DNA from 3 places in the Pseudomonas sp. KT_2_4 genome. Region 2 is predicted to be linked to each of the others. Evidence: predicted binding sites of a transcription regulator. Region 2 holds the regulator's gene; each other region holds the start of a gene.
The links. Region 2 encodes FliA, which starts transcription of late flagellar genes. Its sites were predicted from a motif close to CTAAAGTTTNNNNNNNNNNNGCCGNTAA; they were not measured.
Positions count from the first base shown of each region.

Region 1: a site for FliA is predicted at 7,235-7,262, ahead of AB9N64_RS18295 (methyl-accepting chemotaxis protein). Genes of this name have one in related genera too.
Region 3: a site for FliA is predicted at 4,983-5,010, ahead of AB9N64_RS02480 (methyl-accepting chemotaxis protein). Genes of this name have one in related genera too.

Region 1 covers NZ_CP166962.1:3,939,536-3,949,327, reverse strand. The annotation lists gene AB9N64_RS18310 (DUF3050 domain-containing protein) at 101-859, shown strand; gene AB9N64_RS18305 (diiron oxygenase) at 856-1,803, shown strand; gene AB9N64_RS18300 (amino acid adenylation domain-containing protein) at 1,800-5,177, shown strand; gene AB9N64_RS18295 (methyl-accepting chemotaxis protein) at 5,241-7,121, opposite strand; rRNA gene rrf (5S ribosomal RNA) at 7,395-7,510, opposite strand; rRNA gene rrf (5S ribosomal RNA) at 7,620-7,735, opposite strand; rRNA gene AB9N64_RS18280 (23S ribosomal RNA) at 7,892-9,792, opposite strand, start outside.
Region 2 covers NZ_CP166962.1:1,995,214-2,005,005, reverse strand. The annotation lists gene AB9N64_RS09165 (hypothetical protein) at 1-923, opposite strand, end outside; gene AB9N64_RS09160 (cold-shock protein) at 1,207-1,383, shown strand; gene AB9N64_RS09155 (cold-shock protein) at 1,769-1,972, shown strand; gene AB9N64_RS09150 (DUF6124 family protein) at 2,085-2,339, opposite strand; gene flhA (flagellar biosynthesis protein FlhA) at 2,741-4,855, shown strand; gene flhF (flagellar biosynthesis protein FlhF) at 4,867-6,183, shown strand; gene fleN (flagellar synthesis regulator FleN) at 6,289-7,122, shown strand; gene fliA (RNA polymerase sigma factor FliA) at 7,119-7,859, shown strand; gene AB9N64_RS09125 (chemotaxis response regulator CheY) at 8,027-8,401, shown strand; gene AB9N64_RS09120 (protein phosphatase CheZ) at 8,420-9,208, shown strand; gene AB9N64_RS09115 (chemotaxis protein CheA) at 9,220-9,792, shown strand, end outside.
Region 3 covers NZ_CP166962.1:555,953-565,744, reverse strand. The annotation lists gene AB9N64_RS02515 (MFS transporter) at 1-430, shown strand, start outside; gene AB9N64_RS02510 (dienelactone hydrolase) at 424-1,461, opposite strand; gene AB9N64_RS02505 (FMN-dependent NADH-azoreductase) at 1,653-2,264, opposite strand; gene AB9N64_RS02500 (LysR substrate-binding domain-containing protein) at 2,390-3,298, shown strand; gene AB9N64_RS02495 (MmcQ/YjbR family DNA-binding protein) at 3,295-3,651, shown strand; gene AB9N64_RS02490 (DUF1294 domain-containing protein) at 3,640-4,023, opposite strand; gene AB9N64_RS02485 (undecaprenyl-diphosphate phosphatase) at 4,020-4,850, opposite strand; gene AB9N64_RS02480 (methyl-accepting chemotaxis protein) at 5,077-6,711, shown strand; gene dctM (C4-dicarboxylate TRAP transporter large permease protein DctM) at 6,759-8,039, opposite strand; gene AB9N64_RS02470 (TRAP transporter small permease) at 8,039-8,671, opposite strand; gene dctP (C4-dicarboxylate TRAP substrate-binding protein DctP) at 8,871-9,792, opposite strand, start outside.

The sequences.
Region 1 (9,792 bases), 1.9 Mb from region 2:
AGCGCCGTGCGCGTGAACGCGATCAAGTTACTCTTGCACCCACAACTATAACAGTCCAACACTGCTTTTAAAGCACTCGCAACAACTATAGGCGTCAACCATGCATCACTATTTACTTGAGCAAAAAAAACAAAAACTGTTCGACCACCCGTTATTTATAGAAATAACCACCGTTGGCAAGTTACAACACTTTATGGAACACCATGTATTTGCTGTCTGGGACTTCATGAGCCTGACCAAACGCCTGCAACAGGACCTCACGTGCACGCAGTTACCCTGGCTCCCCTGCGCTGCCCCCCGCGCTGCCCGCCTGATCAATGAAATCGTGCTGGCTGAAGAGTCTGACGAACACCCGACACGGGGCTATTGCAGCCACTTCGAGCTGTACCTTGACGCGATGACGGAAGTGGGCGCCAGCACCGTCGCAATCACTCGCTTCATCGACCTGCAAAGCCAGGGAGTGGAGGTAAGCGCAGCCTTGCAAATGAGCGATGCTCCCCTGGGCGTGGCCCGCTTCGTCGACAGCACCTTACAAATCGCCTTGAGCGCCCCAACCCACTGTGTGGCGGCGGCGTTCCTGCATGGCCGCGAGAGTGTGATTCCGTCAATGTTCAAGGGGCTTTTGCATAGCCATGCGTTTATAGGTCGGCAGGCCCCTACGTTATGTTACTACCTCAACCGCCATATCGAATTGGACGGCGATGACCACGGCCCTGCGGCGCAACAGTTGCTAACGCACCTGATCGACGCCGACCCCAGTCGTCAGCAACAAGCCGATAGCGCCGCCCTGGGCGCCGTGGAAAGTCGTATTACCCTCTGGGACGACGTGCTGGCCTCGATGCAAGAGGTACGTCCGTGAACGCCGTCAGCTACCAATCCTTTGCCGATGACTGGGAACGTCGCGCAACCATCCGCACACGCCCCCGGCGGATGTTGGAAGACGACGACAAACTCATCTTCCCCCTGTGCCGTCAGCCTCTGGTGCTGAGTGCAACCTTTCTCAAGCACTGCCCGCAATGGCGCGACTTCGTGCTGGTGCAAAGCTTCTACAAATTCATCAATGACGTGGTGATTTTCGAAACCGAGATCGTCGACAAAACCGCGCGCAGCATTGCTAAAAATCGCTTCTCCCTGCCCTTCCCGCTCGCCTGCCGTTACGACGCGATGACGGTCGTTGTCGACGAGGATTACCACGCGCTGGTAGCCCTGGATTTCCTTCAGCAAGCCGTGGCAATGACCGGGATTCAACCGCTCGATCTACCCGGGCAAATTGAACTGAGCCGCGCGCTTCCGGCAGCCCAGGCGCAGGTACCGACATATTTGCACGATGCCGTTGAGCTGATCGGCGTCGCCATCGCCGAGAACACCGTCACCCATGACGTCGCAGCGTTTTCCAAAGACGCCAGCGTCAAATCCTCTGTCCGCGGCCTGATGGCCGATCATCTGTTTGATGAAGGGCGGCATGCGCGGTTCTGGACACAGTTGGTGCGCCTCTACTGGCAGTCGGCAAGCCCGCAAGATCGCGACCACATTGCTCAAGCCCTGCCCGTATTCCTGACGCACTACCTGACCAACGAGCTACAAAAAGACTTCGATCTGCAACTGATCGAACACTTGACGATCAGTGCCGACACTCGCGTGGCACTGCGCGACGAAATCCGGGCGCTGGATTTTCCCATCACCCACCAACATCCGCTGGTGGCCAATATCATGGGCTTTCTGCACCACAGCGGCGTATTGCAAACCCCCAGCGTGGCACGAGCCCTGCGCGACTATCTGCCCGTATCGACGAGGTTGGCATGAGGCGCTTGCAGATCGAGTGGCGTGGTACCACTAACGCTCTGGCGGCGCTCAAGCAGGAGCTGGAGCAATATGGGCATGTGGCAGGAGCGGGGTCTGTGGATCTGGTTATTGAAGACGGGAGTCAGCCGCTGCCGCCCTCGCCCGCCAGTGCGCCATGGTTAAGCTTGCGCGTGGGTATCGGCCCGCTCTGCGAACACGGGCTGCCCTCATTGCAGTTGCGCTGCTATGACCGGGAGCGGCGCCTGCTGACGGTGCACGACGTTGCCCAGGAACCCAGCGGCAATGGGCAGCGGTTGCGTCAGCAGGCAACGAATGCAGTGGTGGAGTGGGCTGCTTTGTTGGTCTGCGGTTTTTCAAGAGACCCCGCCTACTTCTCGGCAACGGCCGCTGCTAACGCCTGGCCTGAACAGGGCCTGCAGGAGTTGGATGCCTTGGCTTTCATGCACCGGTTCAACCACACGGCGGACCCTGCCTTGTTGCAAGCGGCCCGAACGCCCATGATCGAACGGCTGCAGGCCAGCCTCAATAACTTCGCACATCGAACAGTGCTGAGCATCGCCGGTCATGCGCTGACTTATCGGCAGCTCCAGCAACAAGCCATGGCTATTCAACAACGCCTGCTTCCCTTGCTGGAGGATGCCGAGGCTCCACAAGTGGTCGGCGTATGCCTGGAGAAATCCGCCGAGTTGTACGCCAGCATTCTCGCGGTGCTTGGCTGTGGCGCCGTGTATTTGCCGCTGGTGCCTGACCACCCGGAGCAACGCCAGCACTGCATGCTGACCAGCCTCAAGGCCTGTGTGCTGCTGGAGAATGGCCAGCACCCATTGCGAGAGCGTTTCGTTTCACTTGATGTGAGCCAGGTTGCCGCGCACAGCGCCGACATGACGCAACCGCTGATGCACCGTCATCCCCGTGCCGACGAGCCGTGCGTGGCACTGTTCACCTCGGGTACGACGGGCCAGCCCAAGGGGGTACTGCTGAGCCAATACAACCTGGCGCATTTCACGGCCTGGCTCGTCAGTTGCGTGGCGTTGGATCAACACAGTCGCGTCCTGCAGTTTTCGCCACTGGGCTTCGATTCTTCACTGATCGATATTTTCCCTGCATTGATCGTTGGCGCCGCGTTGATTGTCCCCAGCCCAGACCAACGTCACGACCCTCAGCAACTGGTAGAGCTGATTCGCAAGCAACGCGTCACTCATGGGTTTGTGCCACCGGCACTGCTCAGCATCCTGCCGCTGGATCAGCCATTGGGCATGACTCATTTACTGACCGGAGGTGATTTCTGCGAGCCCTGCGTGATTGAACAACTGGCCGGTCAATGCCAGCTGCATAACCTCTATGGGCCGACCGAGGCCACTGTGTTGGCGACCCATCGGGTATTCCAACGAGGTGACAGCCATCGCAATATCGGCCTCCCCATCGCTAACAGCCAGGTGCTGATTCTCGACGAGAACCTGCAGCCCGTGGATGAACAGGTAATGGGCGACTTGTACATTGTCGGTCCCGGAGTAAGCCTGGGTTATTCAAATACACCATCGCGGCCCGACAATCCGTTCGTGGCGCTGACACTGCCAAATGGCCAAGTGCTACAGGCTTATCGCAGCGGCGACTTGGCAAAATGGACGCAAGAGGGCATCGAACTGGGCGGCCGCAGGGATGAGCAAGTCAAGATCCGCGGGTTTCGAGTTCAGCCTCAGGATATTGAACAGTGCTTGCGCGATAGTCGCTTGTTTCGCCAAGTGGCAGTGGTGATCGATACGGCACACAGAGTCATCGGCTTTGCCGCCCAGCCGGAATCTGGCGCTACGCTGGCAAGCCTGAAGGAACATGCTCGGCAGTGGTTGCCCGTGCATATGCAGCCCAGCGCTTGGAGCGAACTGGCATGCATGCCCCGTTCGAATAACGGCAAGATCGATCGCAAGGCCTTGTTGGCCATGCCAATACCCATACCCATCGGGAGGGATCGCTGTCGCATACAAGACCCTTTGCAGGCACAACTGGCTGACGTGTGGGGTGAGCTGCTGGGATTACCCGCAGGCGAACTCTCGATTGATGAGAGTTTTTTCAACCTCGGTGGCCACTCCATCCTGTTGTCGACTCTGTTGCTACGCCTGCGCGAGCAGTTTGGCCGCAGCTTCTGCCTGAGCCCCTTTTTTGAGACGCCGACCATCCGCACATTGGCCGCACTCATGGATGGCAGTGCGCTGCCGGATACACCATCCGACCAGATGGAACAAGATGCGACGCGAGCACTGGAGGTCGAGGTGCTGCCCGAGACCCTTGCGGGAGATTCGCGCAAAGCCATCGTTACTGGCGCAAACAGCTTTGTCGGGGTGCATATCGTCCAGGCACTGCTGGCTGGCGGGGCGCAGGACGTGGCGTGCCTGGTGCGCGAGTCGCCCGGCCATTCGGCAGCGGCAAGGTTCGCCCAGGCATTGCGTGAATACCGCTTGGAACATCTGGACCTGAGCCGAGTACAGGTATACGCCGCCGATATTCGTAAACCTCGCCTGGGCTTGGCCGACGACGTGTACGAGCACCTCGCCCGTCATTACGGCGTGTTGGTGCATAACGCCGCGCAGGTCAATCATGTGATGGATTACGCCTCACTCGCAAAGGACAACGTCGAGCCGGTGCTGGAATGCCTGCGTCTTTGCGAGACCCATTGCAAGAAGGTCCTCAATTTCATCTCGACGCTGTCAGCCTGCAGCAGCGTAGACGTCGACGGGTACGTGCTTGAAGCGCCTGCCCGACGCGCACTGCCGCTCTATGTGAAAAATGGCTACAACCTCTCCAAGTGGGTAGCCGAGCGGCTATTAGGACGGGCAGTTGAGCAAGGGGCCTGGGTCAATATTCATCGGCCGGGAAATATCAGCTTCAACAGCCAGAACGGCGTTTGCCAGCCACAGAAAAACCGCTTGATGTTGATGCTCAAGGGGTCTCTGCAATTAGGGATGGTCCCCCGACTGGACGCCAATTTCGACCTGATGCCGGTGGACTTCCTGGCGCGTTTCATCGCCTTCCACAGCGCTCACTTTGACCCTGGGCGACATGTGTTCAACCTGCACAACCCGCTGCCCTTGAGTTGGGACCAGTACCTCGACGCCTTCAGCGAGGCTGGGCACGTTTTTGACCGAGTCAGCGTTGAACACTGGCAACGGGCGTTGCGCAACGTAAGTCGCGATAACGCACTGTTCGGGGTGCTGGGCTTTTACCTGGACGGACTGGGCGAAGACATCGGTGATACATCGATGATCCGTTACGACAATGCCCGGTGGGGCTTGGAAAAAATGGGGATGTGCTATCCACCCAAGAGCCAGGCGCTGTTACGCAAAGGCTGCGACTACCTGAGCGCTATCAACTTCCTCTGAATAGCACCCTGGACGTGAGGCCAAGCGATCGGAGCGAGAGGCCTCGCTCCGATGCGGTCAGGATCAGATCTTGAAGCTATCGACCAATTGCTTCAGTCGGCTGGCCTGCTGGGACAGCGCATCGCAGTCCTTGAGCGTCTCGTTGAGGTTGGCCACACCCTGCTGGTTTAGCAAGTTGATCTGGTTGATATCGACGTTGAGGGTTTCAACCACTGCGGTCTGCTCTTCGGTGGCGGCCGCGACGGATTGGTTCATGCCGTCGATCTCAACGATACGTTGCGTCACGCTGACCAGACGCTCACCTGCCTGGTTGGCGACTTCGACACTTTCTTCGCTGGAAGCCTGGCTGGCGTTCATGGTGGTCACAGCTTCACGCGAGCCCACTTGCAGCGAAGTGATCATCTTGTGAATTTCCTCTGCCGACTCCTGGGTACGGTGCGCCAAATTACGCACTTCATCCGCCACCACGGCAAAACCACGCCCGGCTTCACCAGCACGGGCCGCTTCGATCGCCGCGTTGAGGGCGAGCAAGTTGGTTTGTTGGGAAATACCTTTGATCACATCCAGGATGTGCCCGATGTTGTCGGTACTGGCATTAAGGGTTTCAATCTGAGTGCAGGACAGGCTGATCTTCTGCGACAACTCAGACATCGCCTGGATGGTTTGCTCCACCACTTTACGACCATCGTCAGCTTGTTCGCTGGCACCACTGGCGTGCTGGGACGCATCCGCGGCGTTGCGCGCGATTTCCTGGGTGGCAGCCCCTAGTTCGTTGATGGCTGCGGCCACGCTGTTGGTACGCGCGCTCTGTTCGTCAGAACCGATGATCGACGCATTAGATGAAGCCATCACACGCTGGGACAAATCGTGCACCTGGCGCGTTGCCGAAGACACTTCGGAAATCGACGCGTGGATTCGCTCGACGAACTGATTGAATGCGCTGCCGACCTCGCCGAACTCGTCTTTGCTGGTCACGTCCAGACGTCGGGTCAAATCACCTTCGCCTTGGGCAATGTCCTGCATGGCCACGCCCATGGTGGTCAGCGGGCGCAACAGTACTTGAATCAACAGGCTCAGGAGCACCGCAATGGCGACAACGGCAATCAACATCGCAATCAAGGCCGAAGTACGGAACTTGCCCAGCGGGGCATAGGCTTTTTCTTTGTCGATCGAAAGGCCGATGTACCAGTCAGCGCCAGGCAAGCCGCTGATAGGCGTGAAGGAAAGGATGCGATCCTGACCGTTGAGGACAACGTCCTGATTGAGCTTCTCAATGCGCACATGGGTGCCAGGGTAGATGTCCTTGAGGTTCTTCATCACCTGGTCCTGGTCTGGACTGACGATGACCTGGCCATCACCGCTGACCAGGAACGCATGGCCGATACCACCGAAGTCTACTGAGTTGATGATCTTCACCAGTGTCTGCAGGCTCAGGTCACCACCGACAACACCCAATAACTCGCCGTTCTTTTTCACCGGCATGGCAATTGTCACGATCTGACCGCCCACAGCCGCCATATAAGGCGGAGTAAGCATGGTTTTGTCCGCGACTACTGCTTGCTTGTACCAAGGGCGCTGACGAGGGTCATAGTCGTCAGGCATCTTCGCGTCAGGGCGCTGGGTGAATACCCCGTTGGTTTGACCTACATAGGTGAACTGGAAATTGGTGGTGAATGCTGGCTGATCGACCAAACCAGGAAGGTCGGCCGCACTGCCTTGGTGGGCAACGTTCTGCGCCAGATTCTCGAGGACCAGGATGCGACCACTGAGCCAGTTCTGCACACTGCTGGCGGTCAGCTCGCCGGATTGCTGGATGGACGATGTCAGGTTTTGCCTGATGGTACTGCGCTGCAGGTAGTCGTTGTAGAGCGTAAATAGCGCGAAGGCTAAAACCACGACGCCTGACGCGGCCAACAGAATTTTATGACTGAACTTGAGATTCATTTCATCGACTTCTTTTGCCAAAGGGGGGTGAGCGTGCCGAGTGGAACATTCCATGTAACGGGATAGGCGGACTCTGCGGTCGCTCTATTTCGGTGCACGCATGGCTCGTCAGGCTTTCGGCCAAACTTCGACAAATCTTAGAAATTTGTGAGAAGCATCTTCTTTTAGCGTAGGAAACCGACAGGCGGTATGGATAAGGCAGATTCGCTGTGATGGCTACCCTAAACGACAAAACCCCTGTCTGCGTTAGCAGACAGGGGTTTTGGAATTCAATCTTGACGATGACCTACTCTCACATGGGGAAACCCCACACTACCATCGGCGATGCATCGTTTCACTGCTGAGTTCGGGATGGGATCAGGTGGTTCCAATGCTCTATGGTCGTCAAGAAATTCTGTGTACCAGACCGTTGTGTTGGCAACGTGCCGGTGAAATTCATGAGCTTCTACATAAACAAAACCCCTGTTTGCGTTAGCAAACAGGGGTTTCGGAATTTAATCTTGACGATGACCTACTCTCACATGGGGAAACCCCACACTACCATCGGCGATGCATCGTTTCACTGCTGAGTTCGGGATGGGATCAGGTGGTTCCAATGCTCTATGGTCGTCAAGAAATTCGGGTACTGAGTCGTGGCCAGCTGGCCTCGCTTCAGCAAATTGGGTATGTGATAGATCGTGGTGTTTTGTGAGCGTCGAACTTTCGGTTCATTGCGTCTTCACACACCGCAATCTGGTCTCTCTCGAGTTCGCAAATTGCTTGGGTGTTATATGGTCAAGCCTCACGGGCAATTAGTATTGGTTAGCTCAACGCCTCACAGCGCTTACACACCCAACCTATCAACGTCGTAGTCTTCGACGGCCCTTCAGGGAACTCAAGGTTCCAGTGAGATCTCATCTTGAGGCTAGTTTCCCGCTTAGATGCTTTCAGCGGTTATCTATTCCGAACATAGCTACCCGGCAATGCCACTGGCGTGACAACCGGAACACCAGAGGTTCGTCCACTCCGGTCCTCTCGTACTAGGAGCAGCCCCTCTCAAATCTCAAACGTCCACGGCAGATAGGGACCGAACTGTCTCACGACGTTCTAAACCCAGCTCGCGTACCACTTTAAATGGCGAACAGCCATACCCTTGGGACCGGCTTCAGCCCCAGGATGTGATGAGCCGACATCGAGGTGCCAAACACCGCCGTCGATATGAACTCTTGGGCGGTATCAGCCTGTTATCCCCGGAGTACCTTTTATCCGTTGAGCGATGGCCCTTCCATACAGAACCACCGGATCACTAAGACCTACTTTCGTACCTGCTCGACGTGTCTGTCTCGCAGTCAAGCGCGCTTTTGCCTTTATACTCTACGACCGATTTCCGACCGGTCTGAGCGCACCTTCGTACTCCTCCGTTACTCTTTAGGAGGAGACCGCCCCAGTCAAACTACCCACCATACACTGTCCTCGATCCGGATAACGGACCTGAGTTAGAACCTCAAAGTTGCCAGGGTGGTATTTCAAGGATGGCTCCACGCAGACTGGCGTCCACGCTTCAAAGCCTCCCACCTATCCTACACAAGCAAATTCAAAGTCCAGTGCAAAGCTATAGTAAAGGTTCACGGGGTCTTTCCGTCTAGCCGCGGATACACTGCATCTTCACAGCGATTTCAATTTCACTGAGTCTCGGGTGGAGACAGCGCCGCCATCGTTACGCCATTCGTGCAGGTCGGAACTTACCCGACAAGGAATTTCGCTACCTTAGGACCGTTATAGTTACGGCCGCCGTTTACCGGGGCTTCGATCAAGAGCTTCGCGTTAGCTAACCCCATCAATTAACCTTCCGGCACCGGGCAGGCGTCACACCCTATACGTCCACTTTCGTGTTTGCAGAGTGCTGTGTTTTTAATAAACAGTCGCAGCGGCCTGGTATCTTCGACCGGCATGAGCTTACGGAGCAAGTCCTTCACCCTCACCGGCGCACCTTCTCCCGAAGTTACGGTGCCATTTTGCCTAGTTCCTTCACCCGAGTTCTCTCAAGCGCCTTGGTATTCTCTACCCAACCACCTGTGTCGGTTTGGGGTACGGTTCCTGGTTACCTGAAGCTTAGAAGCTTTTCTTGGAAGCATGGCATCAACCACTTCGTTACCTGAAAGGTAACTCGTCATCAGCTCTCGGCCTTAGAATCCCGGATTTACCTAAGATTCCAGCCTACCACCTTAAACTTGGACAACCAACGCCAAGCTGGCCTAGCCTTCTCCGTCCCTCCATCGCAATAACCAGAAGTACAGGAATATTAACCTGTTTTCCATCGACTACGCTTTTCAGCCTCGCCTTAGGGACCGACTAACCCTGCGTCGATTAACGTTGCGCAGGAAACCTTGGTCTTTCGGCGTGGGTGTTTTTCACACCCATTATCGTTACTCATGTCAGCATTCGCACTTCTGATACCTCCAGCAAGCTTCTCAACTCACCTTCACAGGCTTACAGAACGCTCCTCTACCGCATCACTTACGTGATACCCGTAGCTTCGGTGTATGGTTTGAGCCCCGTTACATCTTCCGCGCAGGCCGACTCGACTAGTGAGCTATTACGCTTTCTTTAAAGGGTGGCTGCTTCTAAGCCAACCTCCTAGCTGTCTAAGCCTTCCCACATCGTTTCCCACTTAACCATAACTTTGGGACCT
Region 2 (9,792 bases):
TCCTTCAACTTCGCGTTACTATCGCGGCCGGGTTTAATGTGATCCTTTAACCCAAGGAGTTCATACCCTTCCCAGGGAGAAGCTCCATCGTTAAGGCTTTTCACGCCATTAGCGTAGCTCTGTCCAACACGATCATAGCTATTTACCAGTTGTGCTCGCTTGGCAGCCACTGCGAACATAAAGTTAGCGTCGGTGAGCATCACCGGATCATCGCCTTTATACCCTGAATTGCGGGCTGCCAACTGTAACTCGCCTTTTGACAGGTACAGTTTGAAACCGTCGCGCATGGTCACGAAATAACCCTGAGCGACTTCCTTTACCGCTTCAAAGACATCCTTTTGACCAAACAGCGCCATCCCTGCCTTGATCCAGGAAGTAATTACACAGTTATCTTCATAACCTTGGCTGAAACCACTATAGATATTTTCTGGCTTTTTTCCGGGTTCAGACCCACCAGGATGATAGTGATAGAAGCTGTCCGCCTTCATCAGGGGCTTGTCACTGATGACCTCGCCCGCGGGGTAAAGGCTCATGTCGACGTTTTGGGAATTGCTGCCACCATCACCTGGAATCCCGCGCGGGTCAGATGTCCAGCCTCCTCTTACCAAATTAAGATCGTCCTGCAGGCGTTTGAATCGTTCAGGTGACAGGGCTGATTCAAAACGCTGTAGATAGGCTTTCAGATCTTTTTGCGGCATCACCTTGAGTTTTTCGATCAACTTATCGAACGCTGCGGGTGAATCCACTTCATTGCCTAAAATCTCGAATAGCGTTTTTTTCAGATCTGGTACCAGTTTAGTTTCGCCCGTCGACGGCGCTGGCGCCCAAACGTACTCAGCTTTAGGGGGCCCTGATTCAACCGTTTCAGCCTCTGAGGAGGCAAAGCGAAAAAAGGTGTTTAATGCGTTTAAATTTAAGTCCATGGTTTCGCCGCTATTTTTTAATCGCTTATCCACCCTAGGGAAGGGTGATTTTAAAGAGCTGATCGCTCAGCGAGTTGAGTGACAAAAAATGTCGTACCGGTTCCACAAAATCTTTATCCCTAGGCCCGATAGCGTTTTCGCAGGCGTCGAAGTACCTATCATGATGACTTCATCAGGATTCAAACCCGGTCTTACCTGTCAACTTTGACAGTAGCCATTACGCCGCCTTCACTGTTTGATACAGCGATGAGGCGCGCAGCCATGCGCGGCTCGGGAGGCGGTGATGGATAGGGGTACGGTCAGGTGGTTCGATGCGGTCAAAGGCATCGGCTTTATTGTGCGGGATCGCGATGGCAACGAGGTTGCCGTCCAATCGACGAATGTCACATGTGCTGAAATCCCGCAAGCGCCTGCCAAGCAGCGCAAACCGCGCAAACGCAAAAAATCAGCGGATGCATGACCCGCAACGTTGCCATGCCTATCACCCATTGAAAGCCCGCGTCTACCTGTCAACTCTGACAGTAGCCAACGGGCGCTGCCCGCTGTTTTATTACCCACCATGCACTGCGCGTATGTAGTAACGAGATGCAGGGAGAGCGGTTGTGAAGGTGGCTACGGGTACGGTCAGGTACTACGTCTGGCTCAGGGGCGATTGGTTGATCAAGCCCGATGGCGGGGGAGAGGATGTGTTTATCAATGGCAGAGACTGGCGTTGCACCGCGCTGTGGTTTGGCAAGCGCATGGAGTTCCAAATGGTCCATCGACCCGAGGGTATTTATGCGTTGCCTATCAAACGGTGCAACCCAGGTGAACCGGGTCTCAAGTGAAGTGTAGGGAGAATGGCAATGGCAACTGGCACGGTGAAGTGGTTTAGCGCGGAGAAGGGATTTGGTTTTATTACCCAAGATGATGAAGGGCCCGATGTGTTTGCCCATTACTCGGCAATTGCGACGGCTGGGTACAAAAGCCTGGAGGAGAATCAAAAAGTAGAGTTTGACATCACACAAGGTCCAAAAGGCCCACAGGCTGACAATATACGGCCAGTTTAAAAACTGAATCACAGGTGGGAGCTGGCTTGCCTGCGATGGCTGACTCACAGCCAATATCCCAGTGGCTGACACACCGCAATCGCAGGCAAGCCAGCTCCCACCCTTGCCCGTATTATCCGCTGCTTGCTTTGCCCGCCATTGTGGCGCCAACGTGCAGGCGATCAGCCAGTAACTGCGCGAGTTCAATCAACTGCGCAACGCCGAGCAATTCCTCTCGTTTCGAACCTTCCAGGTCAAAGGCCAAGTCGCAGCTCAGCGCATTGGCCGAAGCAAGTGTTTCACTGAGGTTGACCAGCAGGTCTTCGCTGCTGATGCCGTCGGCTACGGTAAACAGCCGGGTGGGGGAATTTGAGGCGTGTTTGATCACTGTGAAGCTCCTTTTAGAAAGGGAGAGGGTGCTTTTGCTCCTAGGTAATCCGGGCCGCGACGCCCGTCCGCTGCGTTTGCAGCGGTGTACGGAGACTAGAGAGCGAGTTTCCTAGGGGCAACCCCAAATCCTTATCGGAAATTTCCTCGATATCCAAGGTGCACACAAATCCAAATGTGGGAGCTGGCTGGCCTGCGATAGCTGATTTACAGCCAATATCTCAGTGGCTGACACACCGCAATCGCAGGCAAGCCAGCTCCCACACTTGAATCGGCTAGCACTCGAGAATCATCCCAAAACCAAAGTTGGAAGGCTTCTTGCAACCCCGCCTCCAAGTCGCCCTCCAGCGTCAAAACTTTGCTTCAAGGACCCGAGGAATACCGGTGGTAGATCGCTCTCAAATGCTCAACACGGCCCGTGGCACCCTGACTGACCTGTCGCGGGGCAATCTGGGTGTGCCGTTGTTGTTGCTGGTGATGCTGGCAATGATGATGTTGCCGATGCCGCCGTTCCTGCTCGACGTGTTCTTTACCTTCAACATTGCCCTGTCTGTCGTGGTCTTGCTGGTGTGCGTGTACGCCTTGCGGCCGCTGGATTTCGCGGTGTTCCCGACGATTCTGCTGGTGGCGACCCTGCTACGTCTGGCATTGAACGTCGCCTCCACGCGGGTGGTGATGCTCCACGGCCAGGACGGTCATGCCGCTGCCGGTAAGGTGATCCAGGCCTTCGGTGAGGTGGTGATCGGCGGTAACTACGTGGTCGGTATCGTGGTGTTCGCGATCCTGATGATCATCAACTTTGTGGTGGTGACCAAGGGCGCCGGGCGGATTTCCGAGGTGAGCGCGCGGTTTACCCTCGACGCCATGCCCGGCAAGCAGATGGCCATCGACGCCGACCTCAACGCCGGCTTGATCGACCAGAACCAAGCCAAGTCGCGCCGGGCCGAAGTTGCTCAGGAAGCCGAGTTCTACGGCTCCATGGACGGCGCCAGCAAATTTGTGCGCGGTGACGCCATCGCTGGCCTGTTGATTCTGTTTATCAACCTGATCGGCGGCATGGCGGTCGGTATCTTCCAGCACGGCATGACCTTCGGCGATGCCGGCAAGGTGTACGCCTTGCTGACCATTGGTGACGGTTTAGTGGCGCAATTGCCATCACTGTTGTTATCCACAGCGGCGGCCATCATGGTTACCCGTGCTTCGGGCTCCGAAGACATGGGCAAGCAGATCAGCCGGCAGATGTTCGCTTCGCCCAAGGCCCTGGCCGTGGCGGCGGGCATTATGGCGATCATGGGTATCGTGCCGGGCATGCCGCACTTCTCGTTCCTGAGCATGGCGGCCCTGGCGGGTGGCGCGGCGTACCTGTTCTGGAAGAAGCAGAACCAGGTCAAGGTCCAGGCCGAGCAGGAGATTGCCCGTCAACAGGATCTGCTGCCATCCCCGGCCCGTGCCCAGGAAACCAAGGAACTGGGCTGGGACGACGTCACGCCCATCGACATGATCGGCCTGGAAGTCGGCTACCGCCTGATCCCGCTGGTCGACCGCAACCAGGGTGGGCAACTGCTGGCGCGAATCAAGGGCGTGCGCAAGAAGCTGTCGCAGGACTTGGGCTTCCTGATGCCCACTGTGCATATCCGTGACAACCTCGACCTGGCCCCCAGCGCCTATCGCCTGACCCTGATGGGGGTGATCCTGGCCGAAGCCGAGATCTACCCGGACCGCGAACTGGCGATCAACCCCGGCCAAGTGTTCGGTACGCTCAACGGCATCACCGCCAAAGATCCGGCTTTCGGCCTGGAAGCGGTGTGGATCGAAGTCAGCCAGCGCAGCCAGGCGCAGTCCCTCGGTTACACCGTGGTGGATGCCAGCACCGTGGTCGCCACGCACCTCAACCAGATTCTCTACAAGCACTCCCACGAGCTGATCGGCCACGAGGAAGTCCAGCAATTGATGGGCTTGCTGGCCAAATCGTCGCCAAAACTGGCCGAAGAGCTGGTGCCTGGCGTGCTGTCGTTGTCGCAGTTGCTCAAGGTGTTGCAAGCGCTGTTGGCCGAACAGGTGCCTGTGCGCGACATTCGCAGCATTGCCGAGGCCATCGCCAACAATGCCGCCAAGAGTCAAGATACTGCCGCTCTGGTGGCGGCGGTGCGTGTCGGCGTGTCCCGCGCAATCGTGCAAAGCATTGTAGGGACTGAGTCCGAGCTGCCTGTGATCACCTTGGAGCCCAGGTTGGAACAAATATTGCTCAATAGTATTCAGAAGGCAGGGCAAGGCCAGGAAGAGGGCGTTTTACTGGAGCCAAGCATGGCTGAAAAGCTGCAGCGTTCGTTGATCGACGCCGCACAGCGCCAGGAAATGCAGGGCAACCCGGTGATCCTGCTGGTGGCCGGCCCGGTTCGCGCGATGTTGTCGCGGTTTGGACGCCTGGCTGTACCGAATTTGCACGTGTTGGCTTACCAGGAAATTCCTGACAATAAGCAAGTGACTATCGTCGCGACAGTTGGGCCCAATGGCTGAGGTAGTGGGTTATGCAAGTTAAGCGTTTTTTCGCCGCCGATATGCGTCAGGCCATGAAGTTGGTCCGCGATGAGCTGGGCGCCGATGCCGCGATTATCGGTAACCGTCGGATTGCCGGCGGTGTCGAGCTGACGGCTGCCCTGGATTACACGCCCCAGGCGCTGGCCCCGCGCGTGCCGAACATGGAACTCGAAGACGAGCTGCGCAAGACCGCCTCGCGCATTGTGTCGGCCCAGGCTGAACTGAGCATGCGCGGTGACAGCGATGCCAGCACCAATCGCCAATTATTCGCCGGCCTGCCGCTGACCGCCGCCGAGCCGCTGGTTGAGCCCACCTTTGTCGAACCGCCGCGTCCTGCAGCGCCTGCCCCGGCCGCCGCAGTTGACCAGCGTGTGATCGACTCGATGCGCTTTGAACTCAATGGCCTGCGTGAATTGCTCGAAGTGCAGCTGGGCTCGTTGGCCTGGACTCAGTTGCAAGGCAGCAAGCCCCAGCAAGCCAACCTGTGGCGCCGCTTGCAACGCATCGGCTTGTCCGGCCCGTTGTCCCGCGACCTGCTGGCCTTGACCGCCGAAGTCGAAGAACCTCGTCAGGCCTGGCGCATGTTGCTGGCGCATCTGGCGCGCATGATCGCCACGCCGGAAATCGAACCCCTGGAAGAGGGCGGTGTGATCGCCATGGTCGGCCCCGCCGGCATGGGCAAGACCACCACCCTGGCCAAGCTGGCCGCCCGTTATGTGCTTAAGTACGGCGCACAGAATATCGCGTTGGTGAGCATGGACAGCTACCGCATCGGCGCCCAGGAGCAGCTCAAGACCCTGGGCCGCATTCTCAACGTGCCGGTGACCCATGTCGACCCGGGCCAGTCCCTGGCCAATGCCCTCGAGCCGTTGCTGCGCAAGCGCGTGGTGCTGATCGATACCGCCGGCCTGCAAGCCAGTGATCCAGCGCTGCGCATGCAGCTCGAAAGCCTGGCCGGGCGTGGCATCAAGTCGAAAAATTACCTGGTGCTTGCAACCACCAGCCAGAAACAGGTTCTTACCGCTGCCTATCACAGCTACAAGCGTTGCGGCCTGGCCGGCTGCATCCTCACCAAACTCGACGAAACCGCGAGCCTGGGCGAGGTATTGAGCCTGGCCATCAGCCATGAATTACCGGTTGCCTACCTCACCGACGGGCCGCGGATCCCGGATGATCTGCATCTGCCGCGCCGTCATCAGTTGGTCAGCCGTGCCGTGAGTGTGCAAATGCAAGACGAGCCTAGCGAGGAAGCGATGGCCGATATGTTCGCCGACCTTTACCACCACCCGGCTAAACGGGTGGGTTGAGGCAGGATGAACACCGTGAAATGTACCTACATCGATGGTCTGCAAGCGATTCACGCGGCCAAGCCATGTAGCCTGCGTCTAAGCAAGACAAGGTAAAGAAATAAAATGGGCAGCATGCATCCCGTACAGGTGATCGCGGTGACCGGCGGCAAAGGTGGCGTCGGGAAAACTAACGTGTCAGTGAATTTGTCCCTGGCCCTGGCAGAGCTTGGCCGTCGCGTCATGCTGCTGGATGCTGACCTGGGCTTGGCGAACGTGGACGTTCTCCTGGGGCTGACACCCAAACATACCCTGGCCGATGTGATCGAGGGCCGCTGCGAGCTGCGCGATGTGCTGCTCCAGGGCCCTGGTGGCATTCGCATCGTGCCGGCGGCCTCGGGCACCCAGAGCATGGTGCACCTGAGCCCCGCGCAGCATGCCGGGCTGATCCAGGCGTTCAGCGACATCGGCGACAACCTCGACGTGCTGGTGATCGACACCGCCGCCGGGATCGGCGAGTCGGTGGTCAGCTTTGTGCGCGCAGCGCAGGAAGTGCTGTTGGTGGTGTGCGACGAGCCCACCTCGATCACCGATGCCTACGCGCTGATCAAACTGCTTAACCGTGACTACGGCATGAATCGCTTCCGCGTGCTGGCCAACATGGCCCAGAGCCCGCAGGAAGGGCGCAACCTGTTCGCCAAGTTGACCAAGGTCACGGACCGCTTCCTCGATGTGGCTTTACAATACGTCGGCGCAGTTCCCTATGACGAGTGTGTGCGCAAGGCCGTGCAAAAGCAGCGTGCGGTCTACGAAGCGTTCCCTCGTTCGAAATGCGCACTGGCGTTCAAGGCCATTGCCCAGAAGGTCGATACCTGGCCGTTGCCCGCCAACCCGCGGGGGCATCTGGAGTTTTTCGTCGAGCGTTTGGTGCATCAGACGAGCGCAGGACCGGTGCTATGACATCCAGCGGCTACAACCTTTACAAAAAGTCGGCACGTGACAGCCAGGGCGAATTGATCGAGCGCTATGCGCCGTTGGTCAAGCGCATTGCCTATCACCTGTTGGCGCGCCTGCCCGCGAGTGTGCAGGTTGAAGACTTGATCCAGGCCGGCATGATCGGCCTGCTTGAAGTCTCGACCAAATACGACGCCAGCAAGGGTGCCAGTTTCGAAACGTATGCGGGTATCCGTATCCGTGGCGCGATGCTCGACGAGGTGCGTAAAGGCGATTGGGCGCCGCGTTCGGTACACCGCAATACGCGCATGGTCAGTGATGCAATTCGAGCAATTGAAGCAAAAACCGGTCGTGACGCTAAAGATCATGAAGTTGCGGCCGAACTCCAATTGAGTCTCGACGATTATTACGGGATTTTGAACGATACCTTGGGCAGCCGCCTGTTCAGTTTTGACGACCTTTTACAGGACGGCGAACACGAAGGGCTGCACGAGGACGGCGCGAGCGCGCATACGGAGCCGTCGCGCGACCTGGAAGATGAACGTTTCCAGGGCGCGTTGGCCGATGCAATCGCCAATTTGCCAGAGCGTGAGCGGCTGGTGCTGGCGCTGTACTACGACGAAGAGCTGAACCTCAAGGAAATCGGTGAGGTACTGGGGGTCAGCGAATCGCGTGTCAGCCAGTTGCATAGCCAGTGCGCAGCCCGCTTGCGGGGCCGATTGGCCGAGTGGCGCGCGCGCTGACAGGCAGTGTGGGGGCACTGCAGACGCTGCCGTGAGATCGCAAGGTTTCGCGGCTGTGTGCCGTGGTGCCCTGGGCAGTCCTTTTTGTGTAACGCCTGTTGATTGAAATGGCGCGTCCAGGTGCTGGGCGCGTTTAAGACTGCTTGGAGGTCGAATTGGACAAGAACATGAAAATCCTCATCGTTGATGACTTCTCAACGATGCGGCGGATCATTAAAAACCTGTTGCGTGACCTTGGGTTCACCAACACGGTCGAGGCGGATGATGGCCTGACGGCCATTCCGATCCTCAACAGCGGGAGCATCGACTTTCTGGTAACCGACTGGAACATGCCGGGCATGACCGGTATCGACCTGCTGCGCCATGTGCGCGCCGATGAAAAACTGCGCAGCTTGCCTGTGCTGATGGTGACCGCCGAAGCCAAGCGCGAACAGATCATCGAAGCCGCCCAAGCCGGGGTCAACGGTTATGTGGTCAAACCATTCACGGCACTGGCCTTGAAAGAGAAGATCGAGAAAATCTTCGAACGCATCCACGGCTAATGCCATCGCGGGGGAGCTATGGAGCATAACGAAACGTCACAGGGCGACTTTGAGTCGACCCTGAAAAAACATGCTCACCAGTTGGTCGACAGCCTGGAAAAAGGCCAGTTCGCCGATGCGGTGCAGTTGATCCATGAGCTTAACCAGACCCGTGACCGCGGCCTGTACCAGGAAGTGGGCAAGCTCACACGCGAGCTGCACAGCGCAATCGTCAATTTCCAGATTGACCCGCGCATGCCCCAGGCCGAAGAAATTTCCCAGATTACCGACGCCACCGAGCGCCTGTCCTATGTGGTCAGGCTGACTGAGGCGGCGGCCAACCGCACCATGGACCTGGTGGAAAACGCCACGCCCCTGGTCAACGGCATGGCCACCGAAGCCCAGGCCTTGAGCCAGGACTGGGGCCGCTTCATGCGCCGCGAAGTGGGCGCTGAAGAGTTTCGTGAACTGGCGCGTCGCGTCGACGGGTTCCTGTCGCGCAGCGAACAGGAAAACCGCACGGTGGCCAGCAACCTCAACGACATCCTGCTGGCCCAGGATTACCAGGACCTCACCGGCCAGGTGATCAAGCGCGTGACCCAGTTGGTTACCGAAGTGGAAAGCAACTTGCTCAAATTGGTGCTGATGGCCGGCCAGGTCGATCGTTTTGCCGGCATCGAACATGACCGTGAAGCGATCCTCTCTGAAAAAGATCCACAAAAACATCTCGCCAAGGGTGAAGGTCCGCAGATTCATGCCGATAAACGTGAAGACGTTGTGTCAGGTCAGGATGACGTAGATGACCTGTTATCCAGTTTAGGCTTCTAAGGAGCACCCACATGAGCTTCGGCGCCGATGAAGAAATCCTTCAGGATTTCCTTGTAGAGGCCGGCGAAATTCTAGAGCAACTGTCCGAACAACTGGTCGAGCTGGAAAGCCGACCGGATGATGCGAACCTGCTCAATGCAATTTTTCGCGGTTTTCACACTGTAAAAGGGGGCGCCGGCTTCCTCCAGCTCCATGAGCTGGTGGAGTGCTGTCACATCGCCGAGAACGTTTTCGACATCCTGCGCAAGGGTGAGCGTCACGTCGACTCGGAACTGATGGACGTGATTCTCGAAGCACTGGATGCGGTCAACGGCATGTTCAGCCAAGTGCGTGAACGTGCACCGATCACTGCCGCCACGCCGGAACTGCTGGCCGCCCTGGCGCGCCTGGCCGAACCTGCCGATACCGCGGCTGCGCCGGTGGTCGAGGCCGCACCGGAGCCGGTGGCGCAAGCCGAGCCGGACGTGACCGACAGCGAGTTCGAACAACTGCTCAACTCCCTCAGCGCGGTCAAGGCCGAAGCTGAAGTGCCGGTGCAGCCTGCCGCGACGCCGAGCAGTGAAGACATTACGGACGCCGAGTTC
Region 3 (9,792 bases), 1.4 Mb from region 2:
GGCGTATTGCCTGACGGTATTTGGTGTGTGCTTTATTCTCTCGCGCCTGGTGTTTATCTCAGCCATCAGCCGGTTTGGCGGGTTCACCGCCGCCATCGCCTGCATGCTCATTGAAACCCTGGGCCTGACGCTGTTGTGGCTGGCACCGTCTACCGGCGTGGCCTTGATCGGCGCCGGGTTGACCGGTTTTGGTTTATCGCTGGTTTACCCGGCGCTTGGCGTGGAAGCCATCAAGCAAGTGCCGGACAGCAGCCGCGGCGCGGGGCTGAGCGCATATGCGGTGTTTTTCGACCTGGCCCTGGCGATTGCCGGGCCGTTGATGGGCGCCGTGGCGTTGAATCTTGGCTACGGCTGGATATTCTTCTGCGCCGCGTTGCTGTCGGTCAGCGCGCTCGGCCTGACCGTACTGCTCAGGCGCCGCGCCTACTGATCAGCCGTCTGCAGGCCGGCACGCGTTGCCTCACCGAGGGTGCGACTGAAAAAGCGCCCGGCCTCGGAGACCATATCGCGGTGAATCCCTTCACGGTCGACACCATCGGCATCGGTGCAGATGCCTGGCATTGTCGCCAGCTGATCACTGTCGCACGGGGCCATGAATACAAAGTGCCCTGCCCCGGCCAACAGCTTGAAGTCCGGCGGCTCTGGCAGTTTGCGCGCCAGGGCGGCGGCGTTTTTGTCCACTGCCACCAACTGGTCGCCATCGCCACTGTAGAGCAGCACCGGCACATGCACATCCGCCAGAGTGTGGCGGCCGAACATCAAGCTCAGCGGCGCCATCAGCATCAAAGCATGGATACGCGGGTCAGCCTGGGGTTGCAAGTCGTCGCGATCGACCACCAACTCGCCCTTGGTGGTGCACGCGTCGCGGTCTTCGGGGCGCTCTTGGCAGTAGCGGCGCAGGCGTTCGAAATCCGGCTTGGCGCCCGCCAGGATCAATGCCGTTTCGCCACCGGCTGAATAACCGATGACGCCGATCTGATCGATATCCACAAAGGGCGACAGCATCGGCTCGGCCAAGGCGGCGGTGATCGCCTGGGAGATCTGGATCGGCCGCCCATACAAATTGCTCACGGTGCCCAGGCGGCTGTGGTCCTTGTAGTTGTCACCGGGATGCAGCACCGCCACCACCACAAACCCCTTGCGCGCCAAGGCGGTGGCCAGGTCATGCAGGGCCAGCGGCGTGCCGGTATTGCCGTGGGACAACATCAACATCGGAAAACGCCCGATCGCCACCTTGGCATCTTCGCTGGCCGCCACATGGTAGGCGCCCAGCGCGGTAGTGCGCTCGGCATCGGTAGAGGGATAGAAGGCGATGGCTTTCATCGGCTGCGCATCCAGCGGGTCGAGAAAACTCATGCGATGAAACCCCACACTCCAATGGGGGTGCGGTGCCGGTGCGGCGTGCACTGAAACCACGCCGCCCAACAGCGAAAGAACCAAAACAGCACAAAGACGCATCATGGGGATGTCCACCTTTGCTGCACAAGAACCGGCCTGTCGAATAAAAAGTCCAGGGTATCGAAGGGATGTGTGCATATCCTGGGCCACAACGAAAAAACTCCGTACTCCGCTCGCGTTCAGGCGATCAGAATACAGAGTTTAGGCGCTCGGTTTCAGAATGAAACCGAGGACAGGGCACATTTACATAAGCCTTACGCAGCGGCGAACAGTTGCTCGTTGATGCGCACGTTGGCGTCGCTCATGGCTTTGCTGCGAACTTCGTCACCGTAGGCCAGGCCTTCAGCGCGCACGATCTCGATGTCGGTGATGCCCAGGAAACCGAACAGCAGCTTCAAGTAGCCTTCGTGGGCAGCGCCCGAGGCCTGGTCGGCATGCAGGCCACCGGCGGTGGAAACAATAATGACTTTCTTGTTGCCGCACAGGCCTTCAGGGCCGGCTTCGGTGTAGCGGAAGGTCTGGCCGGCTACCGCGATGCGGTCGATCCAGGCTTTCAACTGGGTGGGGATGGTGAAATTGTACATCGGCGCACCGACGACCACGGCATCGGCGGCGAGGAACTCAGCCAGCGACGATGCACTCAGTTCAGCCTCGTGCTTTTGCGCCGCATCACGCAGTTCAGCGGCAGTGCCCAATGCGCCCAGGGTAGCGCCGGAGAAATGGTTGATGCCTTCGCTGGCGAGGTCACGGTAAGTCACTTCCACGCCCGGTTGGGCGGCTTGCCATGCCTTGACCACACCGGCGCTGAGCTGACGGGAGGCCGAGTTGTCGCCGAGGATGCTGGAATCGATGTGCAAGAGTTTCATGATGGATCTCCGAGGTGGGATCGACAGTGGCGATCAGATGGTAGTGATGCTACGCATGAAACCAATGGTCGATAAGCCACCTGAAATGCGATAGTTTGTCCCACTGACAGGACAATAGGCCCACCATGCAAGACCTCAACGACCTCTACTATTTCGCCAAAGTCGTCGAAGCCGGCGGTTTTGCTGCGGCTGGCCGGCTACTCGGGATTCCCAAATCCAGGCTGTCGCGGCGCATTGCCGAGCTGGAAGACCGCCTGGGTGCACGCCTGCTGCAACGCACCACCCGGCAACTGACGCTCACCGCCGTGGGCGAGCGCTACTTGCGCCACTGCCAAGCCATGCTGTTGGAGGCGGAAATGGCCGACGAGGCCGTAGCCAGCATGTCCAGCGAGCCGCGTGGGCGGCTGCGAGTCAGTTGCCCGGTGGGGCTGGCCCAGCAAATTCTGCCAGAGCTGGTAGCCGGTTTTCTGGCCGCGCACCCGTTGGTGCAGTTGGACATGACCCTGGTGAATCGCCGCGTCGACCTGGTAGCCGAAGGCATTGATGTAGCGCTGCGCGTACGCGAACTGGGCGACGAAGACCCGTTACTGGTCACCAAACGCCTGCGCCAGGCGCATACCGTGCTGGTGGCCAGCCCCGTTTTCATGCGTGAGCGGCGGGTCGAAACCCTGGAAGACCTCAAGCAGTTGCCAATCCTTGGCGCACTCGAGGCGGACCGAATGGTGCACCAACGCATCATCGACCCTCAGGGCAACATGCACGAGCTAGTGATGGAGGCGCGCCTGGGCATCGAAGACTTTATCGTGCGCAAGGCCAGCGCAATGATGGGCGTGGGCTTTACGGTGCTGCCAATGATGTACTGCGAAGAAGAACTGGCCAGCGGCCGCCTGGTGCAACTGCTGCCGCAATGGTCATTACCAGGCGGCTGGCTGCAAGCGGTCTACCCGCACCGGCGCGGCGTGCTGCCGGCCATCCGGGCCTGGATCGACTACCTGGAAGAAGGCTTCAAAGGCTGTGGAGATCGGCTGTTATGAGCATGACGGAAGAACAAGTCGCACGTTTTTGCCTGAGCCTGCCAGGCGCACGGGAAGACTATAAATGGGGCGGCGTGCGGGTGTTCTCGATTGCTGGCAACAAGATGTTCGCCTTGCAGAACCTGCGCGGTGAGTCGCTGGCCTTCAAGGTCGACAAAGAACTGTTCCTGGGTCACGTCGACCGCCCGGGCATTCACCCGGCGCCTTACCTGGCGAGGGCGCAGTGGGTCATCATGAACACGCCCTACCCTTTGGGCGCAGAGGAACTGCGTGGCTTGTTGCAGCGCTCCCACCAGTTGGTGGTGAGCAAGCTGCCCAAGCGCACACAGATTGGCTTGCGGCTAGAGGATTGACAGCAAGGTGCCGCCAAGAAACAGCTGGTCCAGCCAGAACACCTGGTGCAACAGCACAATCACCCAGAACAGCACCTGGTAAGACACTTTGCGCGTCTTGTGCCGGAACACCTGCTGGGCGATCAACGCCCCCGGCCAACCGCCCGCCAGCTCCACCGCATGCAGGATGTTTTCCGGGGTGCGCCAGCCTTCGGTCTGCGCCTTGCGCTTGTCGCTCCAATAAAGAAAGAACGCCACCACGCTGACCACGCCGTAGGCCATCAACGGAATCGCCGTTTCGCCGCGATACCACAGCAAGGCCGAGCCCAGCAGCGGCGCGGCACACAGCAGTACAAAGATCAGCGCCTTCAGGCGTGGGTGCTGGATAGTCATGGCTTGACCGCAGTCCAGTCGATCCAGCCGAACTGCCAGGTCGCCAGGATGACCAGGCCAAAGGCAATCCGGTACCAGGCAAACACCGCGTAGCTGTGGCTGGCGATGAATTTGAGCAACCCCTTGACCGCAATCATCGCGAAGATGAACGAGGTGACAAAACCAATGGCGAACACTGGAAAATCCGCCGGCTGGAACAGATCGCGGTACTTGTAACCCGAGTACACCGCCGCCCCAACCATGGTCGGCATGGCCAGGAAGAATGAAAATTCGGTGGCCGTCTTGCGCGACAGGCCGAACAACAGGCCGCCGATGATCGTTGCACCGGAGCGCGAAGTGCCCGGGATCATCGCCAGGCACTGGGCCAGGCCGACCTTGAGGGCGTCTTTCCAGGTGATGTCGTCGACGGTTTCAGCCCGCACTGCATGTTGGCGGCGCTCGGCCCACAACATGATCACGCCACCCACTACCAGGGCAGTCGCTACAGTGATCGGGTTAAACAGGTAGTGCTTGATCAGGTCGGCAAAAATCACCCCCAATACCACCGCCGGCAACACGGCGATGATCAGGTTGACGGTAAAGCGCCGGGCCTTGGGCTGGGTCGGCAGGCCGATGACCACGTCAAAGATCTTGCGCCGAAACTCCCAGACTACCGCCAGGATCGCGCCCAGCTGGATGATGATGTTGAAGGCTTCGAAACGCTCGCCGCCAAAATTGATCAGGTCGGCGACGATGATCTGGTGGCCAGTACTGGAGATCGGCAAGAACTCCGTAAGCCCCTCGACGATGCCGAGAATCAATGCCTGTATGGCGGTCCAAAAATCCATGCTGTCTCCAAAGGTCATGCGCGTGGCATGCCTCTTAGTCTTTTTTAAGTTCACTGACGACGAGCGCACACAAGCGCCCGCAGTTGATTCTCAACGCCGGTCTGCAAAAATTCCGTGAAAAATCAGGCAGTACTCAGGTTTTTCGATTCCGGGCCGAAAGCCTATCAGACACGCCGGAAATCTCGAAGCAGCACCACAATTATAAAGAGCAGGGAGTGACAGGACGATGAACAGTTTGCGCAGCATGTCGATCAGCCGCCGCCTTTGGCTGATCCTGATAGTCGCCGTGTTGATGCTGCTGGCCTTGGGGCTGTTAATGCTCAACCAGATCCACGGCGACCTCTACCAGGCCAAGCGCCAGCAAACCCAGCACGTGGTGCAGACCGCCAGTGGCGTACTCAGCTATTACCAGAGCCTGGAAAAAACCGGCGTACTGACCCGCGACGCCGCGCAACAACAGGCCCTGAGCGCGGTGCGCGGGCTGCGTTATGACCACGATGACTACTTCTGGATCAACGACCTCACCCCCGTGATGATCATGCACGCGGCCAACCCCAAGCTCGACGGCCAGAACCTTTCGGCGATTCGCGACCCGGACGGTTTCGCCGTGTTCAACGAATTCGTGAACCTGGCCAAGGCCAAGGGCGCCGGCATCGTCAACTACCGCTGGCCGAAGCCCGGCGCCGAAGCGCCGGTAGAGAAAACCTCGTACATCCAACTGTTCGAACCCTGGGGCTGGATTATCGGCTCCGGGGTCTACGTGGACGATGTGCAGGCCGAATTCAGGGGCCAGGTGTGGAAAGCCTCGGCCATTGGCCTGGGCATTGCGCTGATGATGGCCGTGCTGGTGGTGCTGATTGCCCGCAGCATCGTGCAGCCGTTGCAGGCCGCGGTGAATGCCATGGGCAATATTGCCAGTGGCGAAAGTGACCTGACCCACAGCCTCGATACCCACGGCCGTGACGAATTGACGCAACTGGCCCAGCACTTCAATAGCTTCACCGCCAAGCTGCGCCAGGTGGTCGGCCAGTTGCAGGTGTGCGCGAACGCGCTGGGCCAGTCGTCCAGCGAGCTGGGCCACAACGCCAGCCAGGCCCACGACCGCAGCCAGCAGCAGTCCCAGCAGATGGAACTGGTGGCCACCGCCATCAACGAAGTCACCTACGGCGTGCAGGACGTAGCGAAGAATGCCGAGCACGCCGCCAGCGAAATGCGCGATGCACAGGCCCAGGCACAGCAGGGCCAGGTCAATATCGACGGCAGCTTGCAGCAGATCGACCAGCTCTCCACCACTATCAGCCAGGCCGTGGAGGTGATCCGCACGCTCTCCAGCGAGAGCACGCAGATCGGCGGGGTACTGGAGGTGATCCGCTCCATCGCCGACCAGACCAACCTGCTCGCCCTCAACGCCGCCATCGAAGCCGCCCGTGCGGGCGAGCAAGGCCGCGGGTTTGCGGTGGTCGCCGATGAGGTGCGCCTGCTGGCCCAGCGCACGCAGAAATCCACCGCCGAGATCCAGGTGATGATCGAGCGCCTGCAAGGCCACTCCGAAGCGGCGGTCAAGGTCATCAGCGACAGCCACAGCGCCTCGCAACTGACCATTGAACAAGCCGGCCAGGCGGGCGCAAGCCTCACCGCCATCGGCCAGGCGCTGCACAACCTCAACGGCCTGAACGCCTCGATTGCCAGCGCCACCCTGCAGCAGGCCCATGTGGTGGAAGACATCAACCAGAACGTCACCCAAGCGGCCGGGCTGTCCCACAGCACCGCGCTGGCAGCGGAGCAATCGAGCGTGGCGAGTGCACAGTTGCGTGGCTTGAGTGAACAGCTTGATGGGCTTTTGCGTCAGTTCAAGGTTTGACATCCCTCAGCGGTGGGAGGGCTGCCCTCTCCCACCGTCTAGCGGCCTCACATCCCCAGCCACTGCGGCAGCGCGAGGGAAATGAACGGCAGGTAGGTGACCATGATCAGGAACACCAACAGAATCATCAGCCACGGCATCGCGGCGCGAATGGTCTGCCCTAGAGTCAGCCCCGTCACCGCCGAGGTCACGAACAGGTTCAGCCCCACCGGCGGGTGCACCAGGCCGATTTCCATGTTCACCACCATCACAATCCCCAGATGAATCGGGTCAATCCCGAGCTTCATCGCAATCGGGAAAAAGATCGGCGCCAGGATCAGCACAATGGCCGAAGGCTCCATAAAGCTGCCGGCAATCAGCAGCACCACGTTGACCATGATCAAAAAGCCAATCGGCGTCAGCCCTTCCGAGATTACCCACGCGGTAATTTGCTGGGGGATCTGTTCGGTGGTCAGCACGTGGGCAAACAGCATGGCGTTGGCGATGATGAACATCAGCATGATCGACAAGCGCCCCGACTCCAGCAGCACCTTGGGGCAGTCGCGCAGCTTCATGTCCTTGTAGACGAACAGCGCGACGAATGCTGAATACACGGCTGCCACTGCCGCCGCTTCGGTCGGGGTGAACATGCCGCTGTAAATGCCGCCGAGGATGATCACCAGCAGCAACAGCCCCCAGAACGCTCGGCGTGCACAACTCAGCCACTCACGGAATGTCGCCCGGGGTTGCGCCGGCAGCTTCTTGATACGGGCGACGATGTAGATCGCGACCATCAACATCAGGCCCAGCAGCAAGCCCGGAATCACCCCGGCCATGAACAATTTGCCTACTGAGGTTTCGGTCGCCGCCGAATACACCACCATCACGATCGACGGCGGAATCAGAATGCCCAAGGTCCCGGCGTTGCAGATGATGCCCGCCCCAAACTCCTTGGGGTAACCGGAACGCACCATGCCCGCCACGGCAATCGAACCCACCGCTGCCACCGTGGCCGGTGACGACCCGGACAGCGCTGCAAATAGCATGCACGCCAGCACCGCCGCAATCGCCAGGCCACCGCGGATATGCCCGACACAGGCGTTGGCAAAGTCGATCAGCCGCTGGGCCACGCCGCCGGTGGTCATGAAGGCACCGGACAACAGGAAAAACGGAATCGCCAGGAAGGTGTAGGCATCGCTGGTTTCAAACAGTTTGATCGCCAGGGAACTCACAGAGTCCTGGCTGAACATCAGGATCGACACCGCACCGGACAACCCCAGGGCAATCGCAATTGGCACGCCCAGAAACATGAACACGAACAACAGGAGAAACAGACAGAGCACGGCCATCAGTGACGCTCCTCATGGCTGCCGGCCAACTTGCTGGCCTCGCCGGCCTCGTCGGCCAGGCCCAACCCGACCTGGCGGTGGGTAAAGATGCGGTAGAAAATTTCCAGGTAGCGGATCAAGACCAAGGCAAAGCCAATGGGCACGATCACCACGATGTCGCCGACATCGATGCCGAACTGGTCGAGGTCTTCGGCGCCGATATGCGCGGTCATCACCGCACTCACCCACTTGTAGCTGGCCACCATGAACAGCCCGGCATAGGCCAGGCAGCACAGGCAGGCGAGCATGCCGAGCAGGCGTTGCACCGGGCGCCGGGTCAGCCGCACCAGCGCGTCCACGCCCAGGTGGCCAGCGGTGCGCACGCCGTAGGAAATGCCGAAGAAAATCAACCAGCCGAACATGGCCTTGGTCAGCGCCACACTCCAGGTCATCTCTTGGGCCCAGGCCATGGTGCCGTCGCCCAGGGCATTGAAGAAGGCGCTGCTCCAGGCCCATTTGTCGGCCAGGGCAAAAAACAGGGTGTAGACGTTGTTGAGCATGACGTAGACGAATGTCACCAGGGTCATGGCGGCCAGCAGGAAAGCAATGAAGCCTTCCTCCAGGTGCTCCCAGACGCGCCTTAGCGTTTGCATGGCAAAACCTCACGAGGCAGAGATAGGTAAAAACCAGGTCAACCTGTAGATCGTTCCCACGCTCCGCGTGGTAATGCCGCCCCGGACGTTCCACGTCCTGTATCACGCCGTGCGTAAGGCGACGCGGAGCGTCACGGGATGCATTACCACGCGGAGCGTGGGAACGATCAGTCGCGGGCAAGCCCGCTCCCACAGAGGTTTACTGGTTTGAAGCGTCCGCCGCCTTGATCAGGTCAGCCCCAATCTCGCCCTCGAACTTCTGCCACACCGGGCGCATGGCTTCGCGCCACAGCGCACGTTGCTCGGGGGTCAGTTCGATGATTTCGCTGGTCTTGGCGTCGACGATCTTCTGCTTGGCCGACTGGTTCAGCGCTTCGGCCTGCTTGTTCACCTCCACGGTGACCTCGGCCATGATCTGCTCCAGGGTGCTGCGCACATCCGGCGCCAGGCCATTCCAGAACTTCGCGTTGGTGATCACCATGTAGTCGATCAGGCCATGGTTGGACTCGGTGAAGTACTTCTGCACTTCATTGACCTTCTGGCTTTCATAGTTCGACCAGGTGTTCTCGGTGCCATTCACGGTACCGGTCTGCAGGCCCTGGTAAACCTCGGCAAAGCTCATCTTGCGCGGGTTGGCGCGGATCGCCTTGAACTGTTCTTCGAGCACACTGGAAGCCTGCACGCGGAACTTCAGGCCACGGGCGTCCTTGGGTTCATGCAGGGCCTTGTTGGCGGAGAGTTGCTTGAGGCCGTTGTGCCAATAGGCCAGGCCGAGGATGTTCTTATCCTGCATCGAGGTCAGCAGTTGCTTGCCCTGAGCGGCCTGGAAACGGTCGACGGCGGCCAGGTCGTTGAACAGGAACGGCAGGTCGTAGATCTGCACTTGCTTGGTGTAGTGCTCGAATTTGGCCAGGGACGGCGCCAGCATTTGCACGTCACCCAACAGCAATGCTTCCATTTCCTTGCCATCGCCAAACAGCGACGAGTTCGGGTACACCTCGACCTTGACCTTGCCGGGCAGGCGCTCTTCAGCAAGTTTTTTGAACAGCAGCGCGCCCTGGCCTTTGGGGGTGTTTTCGGCCACCACATGGGCGAACTTGATCACAATCGGGTCTGCCGCC